Regions from separate parts of the Micromonospora sp. LOL_023 genome, predicted to be linked through region 1. Evidence: riboswitches for the same ligand, from Rfam matches in the RefSeq annotation. Region 1 holds a riboswitch; the other holds the start of a gene.

Region 1 (4,280 bases):
CGAGATGTTCGTGCTGCCGGTGCTGACGTACACCCAGCCGGCGGCGGTCGCCTCGGTGCTGCGGTGGCGGCATTCGACTCTGGACCAGGCCCGGGAGCGGGCCCGGATGCTCGGGCTCAACGGCGCGGCGTTCCCGTGGCGGACCATCCGTGGCCAGGAGTGTTCGGCGTACTGGCCGGCCGGAACGGCGGCGTTCCACGTCGCGGCCGACATCGCCGACGCGGTCCGCCGTTACGTCCAGGCCACCGGGGACATGGAGTTCGAGCGAGAGATCGGCCTGGAACTGCTGGTGGAGACCGCCCGGCTGTGGCGTTCGTTGGGCCACCACGACCGGCACGGCCGGTTCCACATCGACGGGGTGACCGGCCCGGACGAGTACACCGCAGTGGTCGACGACAACATCTACACCAACCTGATGGCGCAGCGGAACCTGCTCGCGGCGGCCGACTACGCGCTGCGCTACACCGACCGGGCCTGGGTGCTGGGCGTCGACGACGAGGAGACCGCGGCCTGGCGGGACGCGGCGCTGTCGATGCACGTGCCGTACGACGACGAGTTGGGCGTGCATCCGCAGTCGGCCGGTTTCACCCGGCACCAGGAGTGGGACTTCCCGGGCACTCCACAGGACCACTACCCGCTGCTGCTGCACTACCCGTACTTCGACCTGTACCGCAAGCAGGTAGTCAAGCAGGCCGACCTGGCGTTGGCGATGCACTGGCGGGGCGATGCCTTCACCGACGAGGAGAAGGCGCGCAACTTCGCCTACTACGAGCGGCGTACGGTGCGCGACTCGTCCCTGTCGGCGTGCACCCAGTCGGTGCTCGCGGCGGAGACGGGGCACCTGGAGCTCGCCCACGACTACATGGGCGAGGCCGCGTTGATGGACCTGCACGACATTAACCGCAACACCCGCGACGGCATCCACGTGGCCGCGCTGGCCGGGGCGTGGCTGGCGTTGGTCGCCGGGTTCGGTGGGATGCGCGATCACACCGGCGAGCTGTCGTTCGCGCCCCGGCTACCGCAGCGGATCAACCGGCTCGAGTTCACCATGATGTGGCGGGGCATGCGGCTGCGGGTGACCGTCCAGCACGACGAGGTGACCTACTCGTTGCGCGACGTCGACCCGAACGCCACCATCGAGCTGACCCACCATGGCGAGCCGGTCACGGTCGCGGCGGACAAGCCGATCACCCGGGCGATCCCGCAGGCCGGGCCGGCCGGCCCGCCGCCGCAGCAACCGACGGGCCGTTCACCGGTGCGCCGTTCGGCCCGCGCCGACTGATCGGCCCGACTGATCGGCCCGACTGATCGGGCCGATCACCGTCCGTCCTGCTGGGGAGTGCCGGTCGGCAAGTGTGACTGACCGGCACCTCCCGTTCCTGACCGGCAGCGCGACCGACCGACCGGGCCGAACCCTTACAACAGGGACAGGTGTACGTGGTTGGTGTGGTCACTGCTCGGGTCGCCGCCGGCACCGCTGTAGGAACTCCAGCCGGTCGTCGGTGACCAGAACTGGCGGTACCAGATGACGTACAGGATGCCGAGCTTGTCGGCGTTGCGGACCAGGAACGCGGTGAGGTTGTTGCCGTACAGCCGGTCGTCGCCGAAGGCGTCGCCGCCGAATCCGCTGGACTGCATGGAGAAGTCGCAGGCGCGCCCCTTGGGGTGCTCGAACGGCCCACCGGGCCGGAAGCAGGAGACGAAGCGGTTGAACCCGGCCTTGCTGGTCTCGTTCAGCGCGTGCTGGGTACGCGGGGTGATGCAGCCGGACGTGGTGGGGTCGTCCTGACTGCACGACTGTGCCGGCCACGAGCCGTCGGAGTTGCGGGGTGCCTGCGCGGCGACCGGCGAGGTAGCCGAGACGAAGCCGTTGGTGGCGACCGCCCCGACCAGCCGTAGGGCCCGCTCCGCCTCCTTCTTCTGTTTGTCCATGGCGGTGAGCTGCTGCTCCTCGCGGGCGACCTCGGCGTCGATCGCCGCGACGGCGCGGGCGGCCTGCTCGCGTGCCTGGTTGAGTTCGCGTACCCGCTTGTTGTCGTGCATGGCGATCATGTCCAGGCCTTCGGCCCGCTCCAGCAGATCGTCCGGGCTGGCGCTGTTGAGCAGCACCATCACCGGGGTGATCCGGCCGAGCCGGTACGAGTTGGCGGCCACCTCGCCGATCTGGGGGGTCAGCGCGTCCAGTCGTTCCTGGATCTTCTCCAGTTCGAGACTGAGCTGGAGTTGCCGCTTACGCGATTCCTCGACGGCTGCCTTCGCCTCGACGAAACCGCGTCCGGTCGATTCGAGCACCTCGCTGAGCAGCGGTGGTGCGCCTTCGCCCGCAGGATCGGACTCCTGGGCGGCGGCCGGCGACGCGACGACGAACCCGGCGAGTAGGGCGGTGACGGCGGCCAGCGCCGCAGCCAGCGGAAACCGCCGGCGGAGGGGTGCGGTCATCCTGTTCCTTTCCTTGGCCGCCGACCGAGTTAGCTGACGGGTTCGGGACGGAACGATCCCTACCGCTGATGCGGATTCACCCCAGTGGAAACTTGGTTCCCCGGCTCACCCCGGAGGGGTGATTGGGCGGCGGTCACTGCCGGCACCGGAGGGTGCCGCCTGGCAGAGACCGCAGGCAAGCCTACCGGATCGATGGCTGGCCCCGACACCTCCGGAACCGTGGTTGACCTGGGGGAAATCCGTTACCGGGCAACGACATTCGGTGATGTCCACTGTCTGCACTTGATGGCGTACTCGGGGTTGACGTCGTGCCCCGTCACGTCTGGCTGCAGCCCGGTTCTCTGCTTGATAAAGTACGATAAAGAACAAAAATGCCAATTGAAAGCTTTGGGCGAATTGATATGTCGGACGAGAATGCTTCACCTGTCGCGTCGGGCGACGACAGCGTCGTGGTCGTCGGGCTCGGCCGATTCGGTGGACAGGTGGCGCTGTCGCTGCGCCGTCTCGGGCACCACGTCCTGGGCATCGACGACCATCCCAAGCGGGTGCACCGCTTCGCCGACCGGCTCCCCCGGGTGGTCGAGGCGGACTCGACGGACGAGCAGGTGCTCCGGCAGCTAGGGCTGACCGGCCATCCGTGCGTCGTGGTCGCCATCGGGTCCGACATCGAGGCCAGCGTCCTCACCGTGGTGGCGCTCACCGAGCTCGGCGTGCGGGAGATCTGGGCAAAGGCGGTCACCGCCAAGCACGGCCGGATCCTCAGCTCGGTCGGCGCCCATCACGTGATCTTTCCGGAGGCGGCGATGGGTGACCGGGTCGCCCACCTGCTGGCCAGCCGGATGCTCGACTTCATCGAGTTCGACGACGGGTTCGCCATCGCCAAGGTGTGTGCCCCGGCCGACACCGCCGGTCGGACCCTGGCCGAGTCGCGGCTACGCCAGCGGTACGGCATCACCGTGGTCGGAATCAAGGAGCGGGATCAGCACCTGCGCTACGCCCGACCCGAAACGACGATCCCGCCGGACGCGCTGTTGATCGTGGCCGGGTCCACCGCCGAGGTCCAGCAGTTCGGCCGCTGAACCCGCCGAACGAGCCGTCCGGACCGGGCCCTGGCGCACGTGACGGCCGGGTTTCCGGCGATCACCGGCCTGTGATCCTGGTCGTAACCGTCTCGTCACGCCTTCATTTCGTGAGCTGATCAGCCTCTGGACTTTCGCAAACTCGTGACTCAGGCTACAGTCCCTGCATGGGAGCGCTTCCATTGATGGACGTGCCCCTAGATCAGGGTCAGACGTACGCTGACGCGAGGTCTGCGTCAGCACGTCGACCGCTCAGCCGTACGGCTGGCGGCGGGCCAGCCCGGACTCCGCCGCCAGCCCACGCACCACCTGTCGAGAGGAGGTGGAACCAGAGCCACTCGCGTGGCCCGGCTCCCGCGCGTCACGCACGATCTGGACGCCAAACCGCTCGTGCGTGTCAGTAACTGATGGTGGGGACGGGGGTTGCCCTCCCCGTCCCCACGCTAGTCCCCGATTGTTACGACGCGGAATCGCCGACAAGTCAGGACCGCGACGCCAGTCTGGCCGATAGCCCTGTCCAGCCCGCCGATGCATCGGCGGGCTTCGTTGTGTATAGCGGACCCTGACGGGCTCCACGTTGGCTGCCCCGCCGCCGCGGCGGTCCGGTGTGCCCAGCTCAGCCAGGGGTTCCGGTGCTGTCGGTCGTTGCGGGCACCGGTCGGGCGGCCGGGGGCGCGGCGGCCGTCCGGGCGTCGGGTGGGCGGCAGGCCGGCTGGGTGGCCGTCCCGCCGACCGACACGGGGCGTGCGATGCGGCGGTGGG
Region 2 (4,280 bases), on a different contig from region 1:
ACAGATCCGGCTGGCCCGCCAACACGAGGTGCTCTACGGCGCGGATCCACCACAGATCGAGGTGATCCTCGACGAGGCGGCCCTGCGCCGGGTGACCGGCGGGCAACGCATCCTGCGGGAGCAACTGCGGCACGTGGCCCAGATGTGCGCCGCGCCGCACATCACTGTCCGGGTGCTGCCCTTCGCCGCCGGCAGCAACACGGTGCTCGGCCCGTTCGTCATCCTGCACTTCGCGGATCAGGCCGACGCCGACGTCGTGTACGTGGAGAGCGCCCTGGTCCAGGAGGTGATCGACCGGGGCGGTGAGGTGCGGTCCTATCAGCACGTCTTCGACCGGCTGCGGGCGGAGTCGCTGTCCCAGGCGGATTCGGTCGCGATGCTGCGACACCTGGCCGAGAGTCTCGACGACCACGACGCGGGCTGATCGGCGTCGACCAGCCCGCGGTCCCGGTCACGGGCCGCCGACGGCTCCACGCTGATCGGGCACCCAGGGCTCGATGGTCACCGGGTCGGACAACCCCGCCAGCCGGCACATCTCCCGAGCGCGCATCACCGCCCGGCTCACCTGCCCGTACTGGCGTTCCTCATCGGTGCTGAACAAGATGACCATCAGGCCCTCGTGACGACCCCAGAGTTCGAAGGGCCGCGGTCGCAGCCGGTCGCCGATCCAGGCGCAGCAGACTGGGATGAAGGCCGCCACCAGCAGGGCCAGATAGCCACCGGCGCTGACCTCGTGCAGGCTCTTGGTGAAGCCGATGGTCATCGCGATCCCGGCGAGCACCACGGCGGTCACGGCGACGGCACGACCGGTGAGCCGGTCGCGAGGACCACGTGCGGTCCGCAACTCGGTGAGGCTGCGGATGGCGAATCGGCGGCCGGCGACGATGAACCACTCGGGCGTTACACAGATGCCGGGCTGCCGGTAGAAGGCGGGCCCCGGGTAGCGGCCGCCCCGACCGCGCGGATCGACCTCGACACCGTCGGTAGGCGGGGACTGCCTCAGGAAGCGGCTGTTGCGGGCCCTGGGGATCAAGGGCTGGTCGGCGCTGCGCGCGCCGCGATGCTGGTCCGGACGGGTGGTCGGGGATCCGCGTAGGGGTGGGGTCTGGCGAGTTGCACGCATGGCTGCCTCCGAAGGGCTCGCGCGGCGCTGACCTTGCGCGTCCATTGTGCAAACAGCGAGCTACTCGATGGAAGGTGCGCAATCTGCCACCTAGCAGATCGACGTACGGCAGGGAGCATCCTGGATGGCAATAAGCGGCATATGTTCTTATTTATCCCAGTGGATGCCCGCCGACAACTGCGCATTGCGACTAAAGCCGCGCATCACCCAGGACACCCCGGACCCAACCCTGCCGCCACCGGGCGACCAGCCGGCCGACCGAATCGCCCCGTCCCAATCACCATAGAGCCACAATCACCTACCCTCAGTAACTATTGATAAATATCACCTTGGGCAATGCCAGAATCACGATCACACCACTTTCCGGAGATAACCGCGACAGCTAAGTTAGACCTACTGGTCCGGTCGCCAGTCACCGACCGTGGTGACGCTGGTCCAGCGCCGCCGAATCACCACCCGGAGATCACGCCGAGTAACCTTTCGGTAATCGACAGTTGGTGACCCGGGGACCCACCGAACAGCGTTCCGGGGTGAATCCGCGCTCAGCGCGGTAGGGCGACTCCTTCCCGCCCGAATCCGTCAGCTAACCCGGTAGGCGGCGATGGAAGAAGGGTCCTGTTTTCTTGTCATCAGCGCGGATTCTGCTGCGCACCCTCGTGCTGGCCGGCGTAGCCGTCGGCTTGGCGGTACCGGCGAGCGCCGTCTCGGCCCAGCCCTCGGTCAGCGAACTGACGCAGCAGATCAACAAGGAATCCGAAGAGTTGGCGAAAGTCGTCGAGTCGTACAACCGACTCAACGAGGAAGCCAAGGCGACCCGCGCCGCGGCCGAGGAGATCGACACCAAGCTCGGTCCGCTCCAGAAGGAACTCGCCCAGGCGGAGATCGAGGTCGGGCAGATCGCGATCACCGCGTACAAGACCGGTGGGTTGAGCACCGCCAGCGCACTGCTCGACGGCACCTCCGACACCTTCGTCCACCGCCTCGGCACCCTGGACCATCTGGCGAGGGATCGTCAGCAGCGGCTCAGCAGCTTTACCGACACCCAGGTGACCTACCTGGCTGAGCAGGAGAAGCTGCAGGCCGCGCTGGCCAAGCAGGATGCCCAGGTCAAGGAGCTCGCCGACCGCAAGAAGAAGATCGAAGCGGAAATCGACGAGCTGATGGAGAAGCGGGAGGAGGCGTACGGGGCGGCCAGCCAGGCCGGTTCGTCCTACTCCGGGCCGATCCCATCGGTCGCCGGCGCCGCCGGCACCGCCGTCGAGTTCGCCTACGGTGCGATCGGCAAACCGTACGTGTGGGGTTCCAGCGGACCGAACGGCTACGACTGCTCGGGCCTGACGCTCGCCGCCTGGCGGGCCGCCGGCAAGAGCCTGCCGCACAACGCCGCAATGCAGTGGGACCGGGTGGCGAAGATCAACCGGGGCGCTCTGCAGCCAGGTGACCTGGTGTTCTACAACGGCCTTGCCCACATCGCGCTCTACGTCGGCAACGGCCAGGTGATCCACGCTCCGACCTTCGGCCGTCCTGTCGAGCTGGCCAGCGTGGACATGATGGCACCGTACGGCTTCGGCCGGGTGACCTGATCTCCCGGAGCACCGACGCCGACGAAGTGGCCCGGCATCCGTTACGGATGCCGGGCCACTTCGTGATCAGAGACGTCGCGGGGTGGGAGAGGGTCAGGCCGCCTGCAGACCCTCTGCGCGGGCCAGTTCCCGGAGCCGACCCAGTGCCTGGATCTCCAGTTGCCGAATCCGCTCGCGGGACAGCGAGAACCGAGAGGCGACCTCGGTCAACGAGTGCTCCCGGCCATCCTCCAGACCGTAGCGGGCCCGCATGATGCCGGCCGACCGGTCGTCGAGGTGGTTCAGCAGACCCTCGATCCGCTGGCGCTCGAGCCCGGTGAGCACGATGTCCTCCGGCGACGGCGCGTCGCTGTCGGCCACCAGGTCACCGAGCTTGGTGTCACCGTCGTCGCCGACCGGGGTGTCGAGCGACACCGTGTCCTGCGACCAGCGCACCAGCTCGTGGACCCGTTCCACCGGCACTCCGAGGGACGCGGCGATCTGCTCCGGCTCAGGATCCGAGCCGAGCTCACGGGTCAACTGCCGGGCGGTGTTCCGCATCCGGTTGACGTCCTCGACGAGGTGCACCGGCAGCCGGACGGTCCGCTCCTGCTGAGCGATGGCCCGGCTGATTGCCTGACGGATCCACCAGGTCGCATAGGTGGAGAACTTGAAGCCGCGCTCGTAGTCGAACTTCTCCACCGCTCGCACCAGGCCGGTGTTGCCCTCCTGGATCAGATCCAGCATCGGCATGCCGGAGCGGACGTAACGGCGCGCGATCGACACCACCAGCCGCAGGTTGGCCCGGATGAACAGGTCCTTGGCCCGCTCGCCCTCGGCGACCAGCCGCTCCAACTCCTCACGGCTGACACCGGCGCGCGGCACCCCCTGCTCCAGCAGGTGCTCCGCGTAGAGGCCGGCCTCGATCGCCTTGGAGAGGTCGACTTCCCGGGCCGCGTCGAGCAGCGGCGTGCGAGAGATTTCATGCAGGTAGACGCCGACCAGGTCCCGCTCCTCGGCAACCTCGTCGGTCCGCAAAGCCATCGGCTTCTCCACGTTGCTCACGGTCCCCTCGTTGACCCCACTTGCCCTGTTACCTACGACCCGCATCTTCATCAGCCTCTCCCCCCGTCTCGTCTGCCTCCTGCCGACGGGCCCGTTGCGCCGGGCTTCGCCGATCGGCGCCGACACCTACACAACAGATGAGACGCGCCAGGGATTCCGTCTCGTGAGTCGAAGCTGACACGATTGCCTGAGTAATCGCTGTGAACAGGATTGGCGTTTCCTGCCAGGCCCCTCGGTCGCCGCGTCGCGCGAGGGCAGCCGGCCGCGCCGAACCACCGGCGGCGACGACATTTCGCGGGCACCCAGGACACCCATGACGCCCGGCGCACCGCGGCGATTCCCGTCACTGTCCCTCCTGCGATCCTCGTCACTGTCGATCCGACACGGCGTCACCGCCGACCCGGCTCGACCAACGAACCTCGGTTCACGACTGGGAGTACGGTCGAGGCAGGGTGCACGGTTCATCACCGGACGACCCAGGGACGCCGGACAGGGCCGATCCGGACGGCCCCGGCCGTCGAAGGAACATT

The links. Region 1 has a riboswitch for cyclic di-AMP ahead of ACFHVL_RS04375 (coiled-coil domain-containing protein). Riboswitches for the same ligand answer to the same signal wherever they lie in the genome.
Region 2: linked by a shared signal. The riboswitch ahead of ACFHVL_RS17315 (NlpC/P60 family protein) and the one ahead of ACFHVL_RS04375 (coiled-coil domain-containing protein) in region 1 are both predicted to bind cyclic di-AMP.

Annotation. Positions count from the first base shown of each region.
Region 1 covers NZ_JBHMIM010000005.1:55,306-59,585, reverse strand. Annotated here, with positions in the region: gene ACFHVL_RS04380 (glycoside hydrolase family 65 protein) at 1-1,282, shown strand, start outside; gene ACFHVL_RS04375 (coiled-coil domain-containing protein) at 1,417-2,439, opposite strand; cyclic di-AMP (ydaO/yuaA leader) riboswitch at 2,442-2,578, opposite strand; gene ACFHVL_RS04370 (potassium channel family protein) at 2,841-3,518, shown strand.
Region 2 covers NZ_JBHMIM010000030.1:16,728-21,007, reverse strand. Annotated here, with positions in the region: gene ACFHVL_RS17325 (helix-turn-helix domain-containing protein) at 1-424, shown strand, start outside; gene ACFHVL_RS17320 (DUF6232 family protein) at 452-1,123, opposite strand; cyclic di-AMP (ydaO/yuaA leader) riboswitch at 1,580-1,736, shown strand; gene ACFHVL_RS17315 (NlpC/P60 family protein) at 1,747-2,706, shown strand; gene ACFHVL_RS17310 (sigma-70 family RNA polymerase sigma factor) at 2,800-3,729, opposite strand.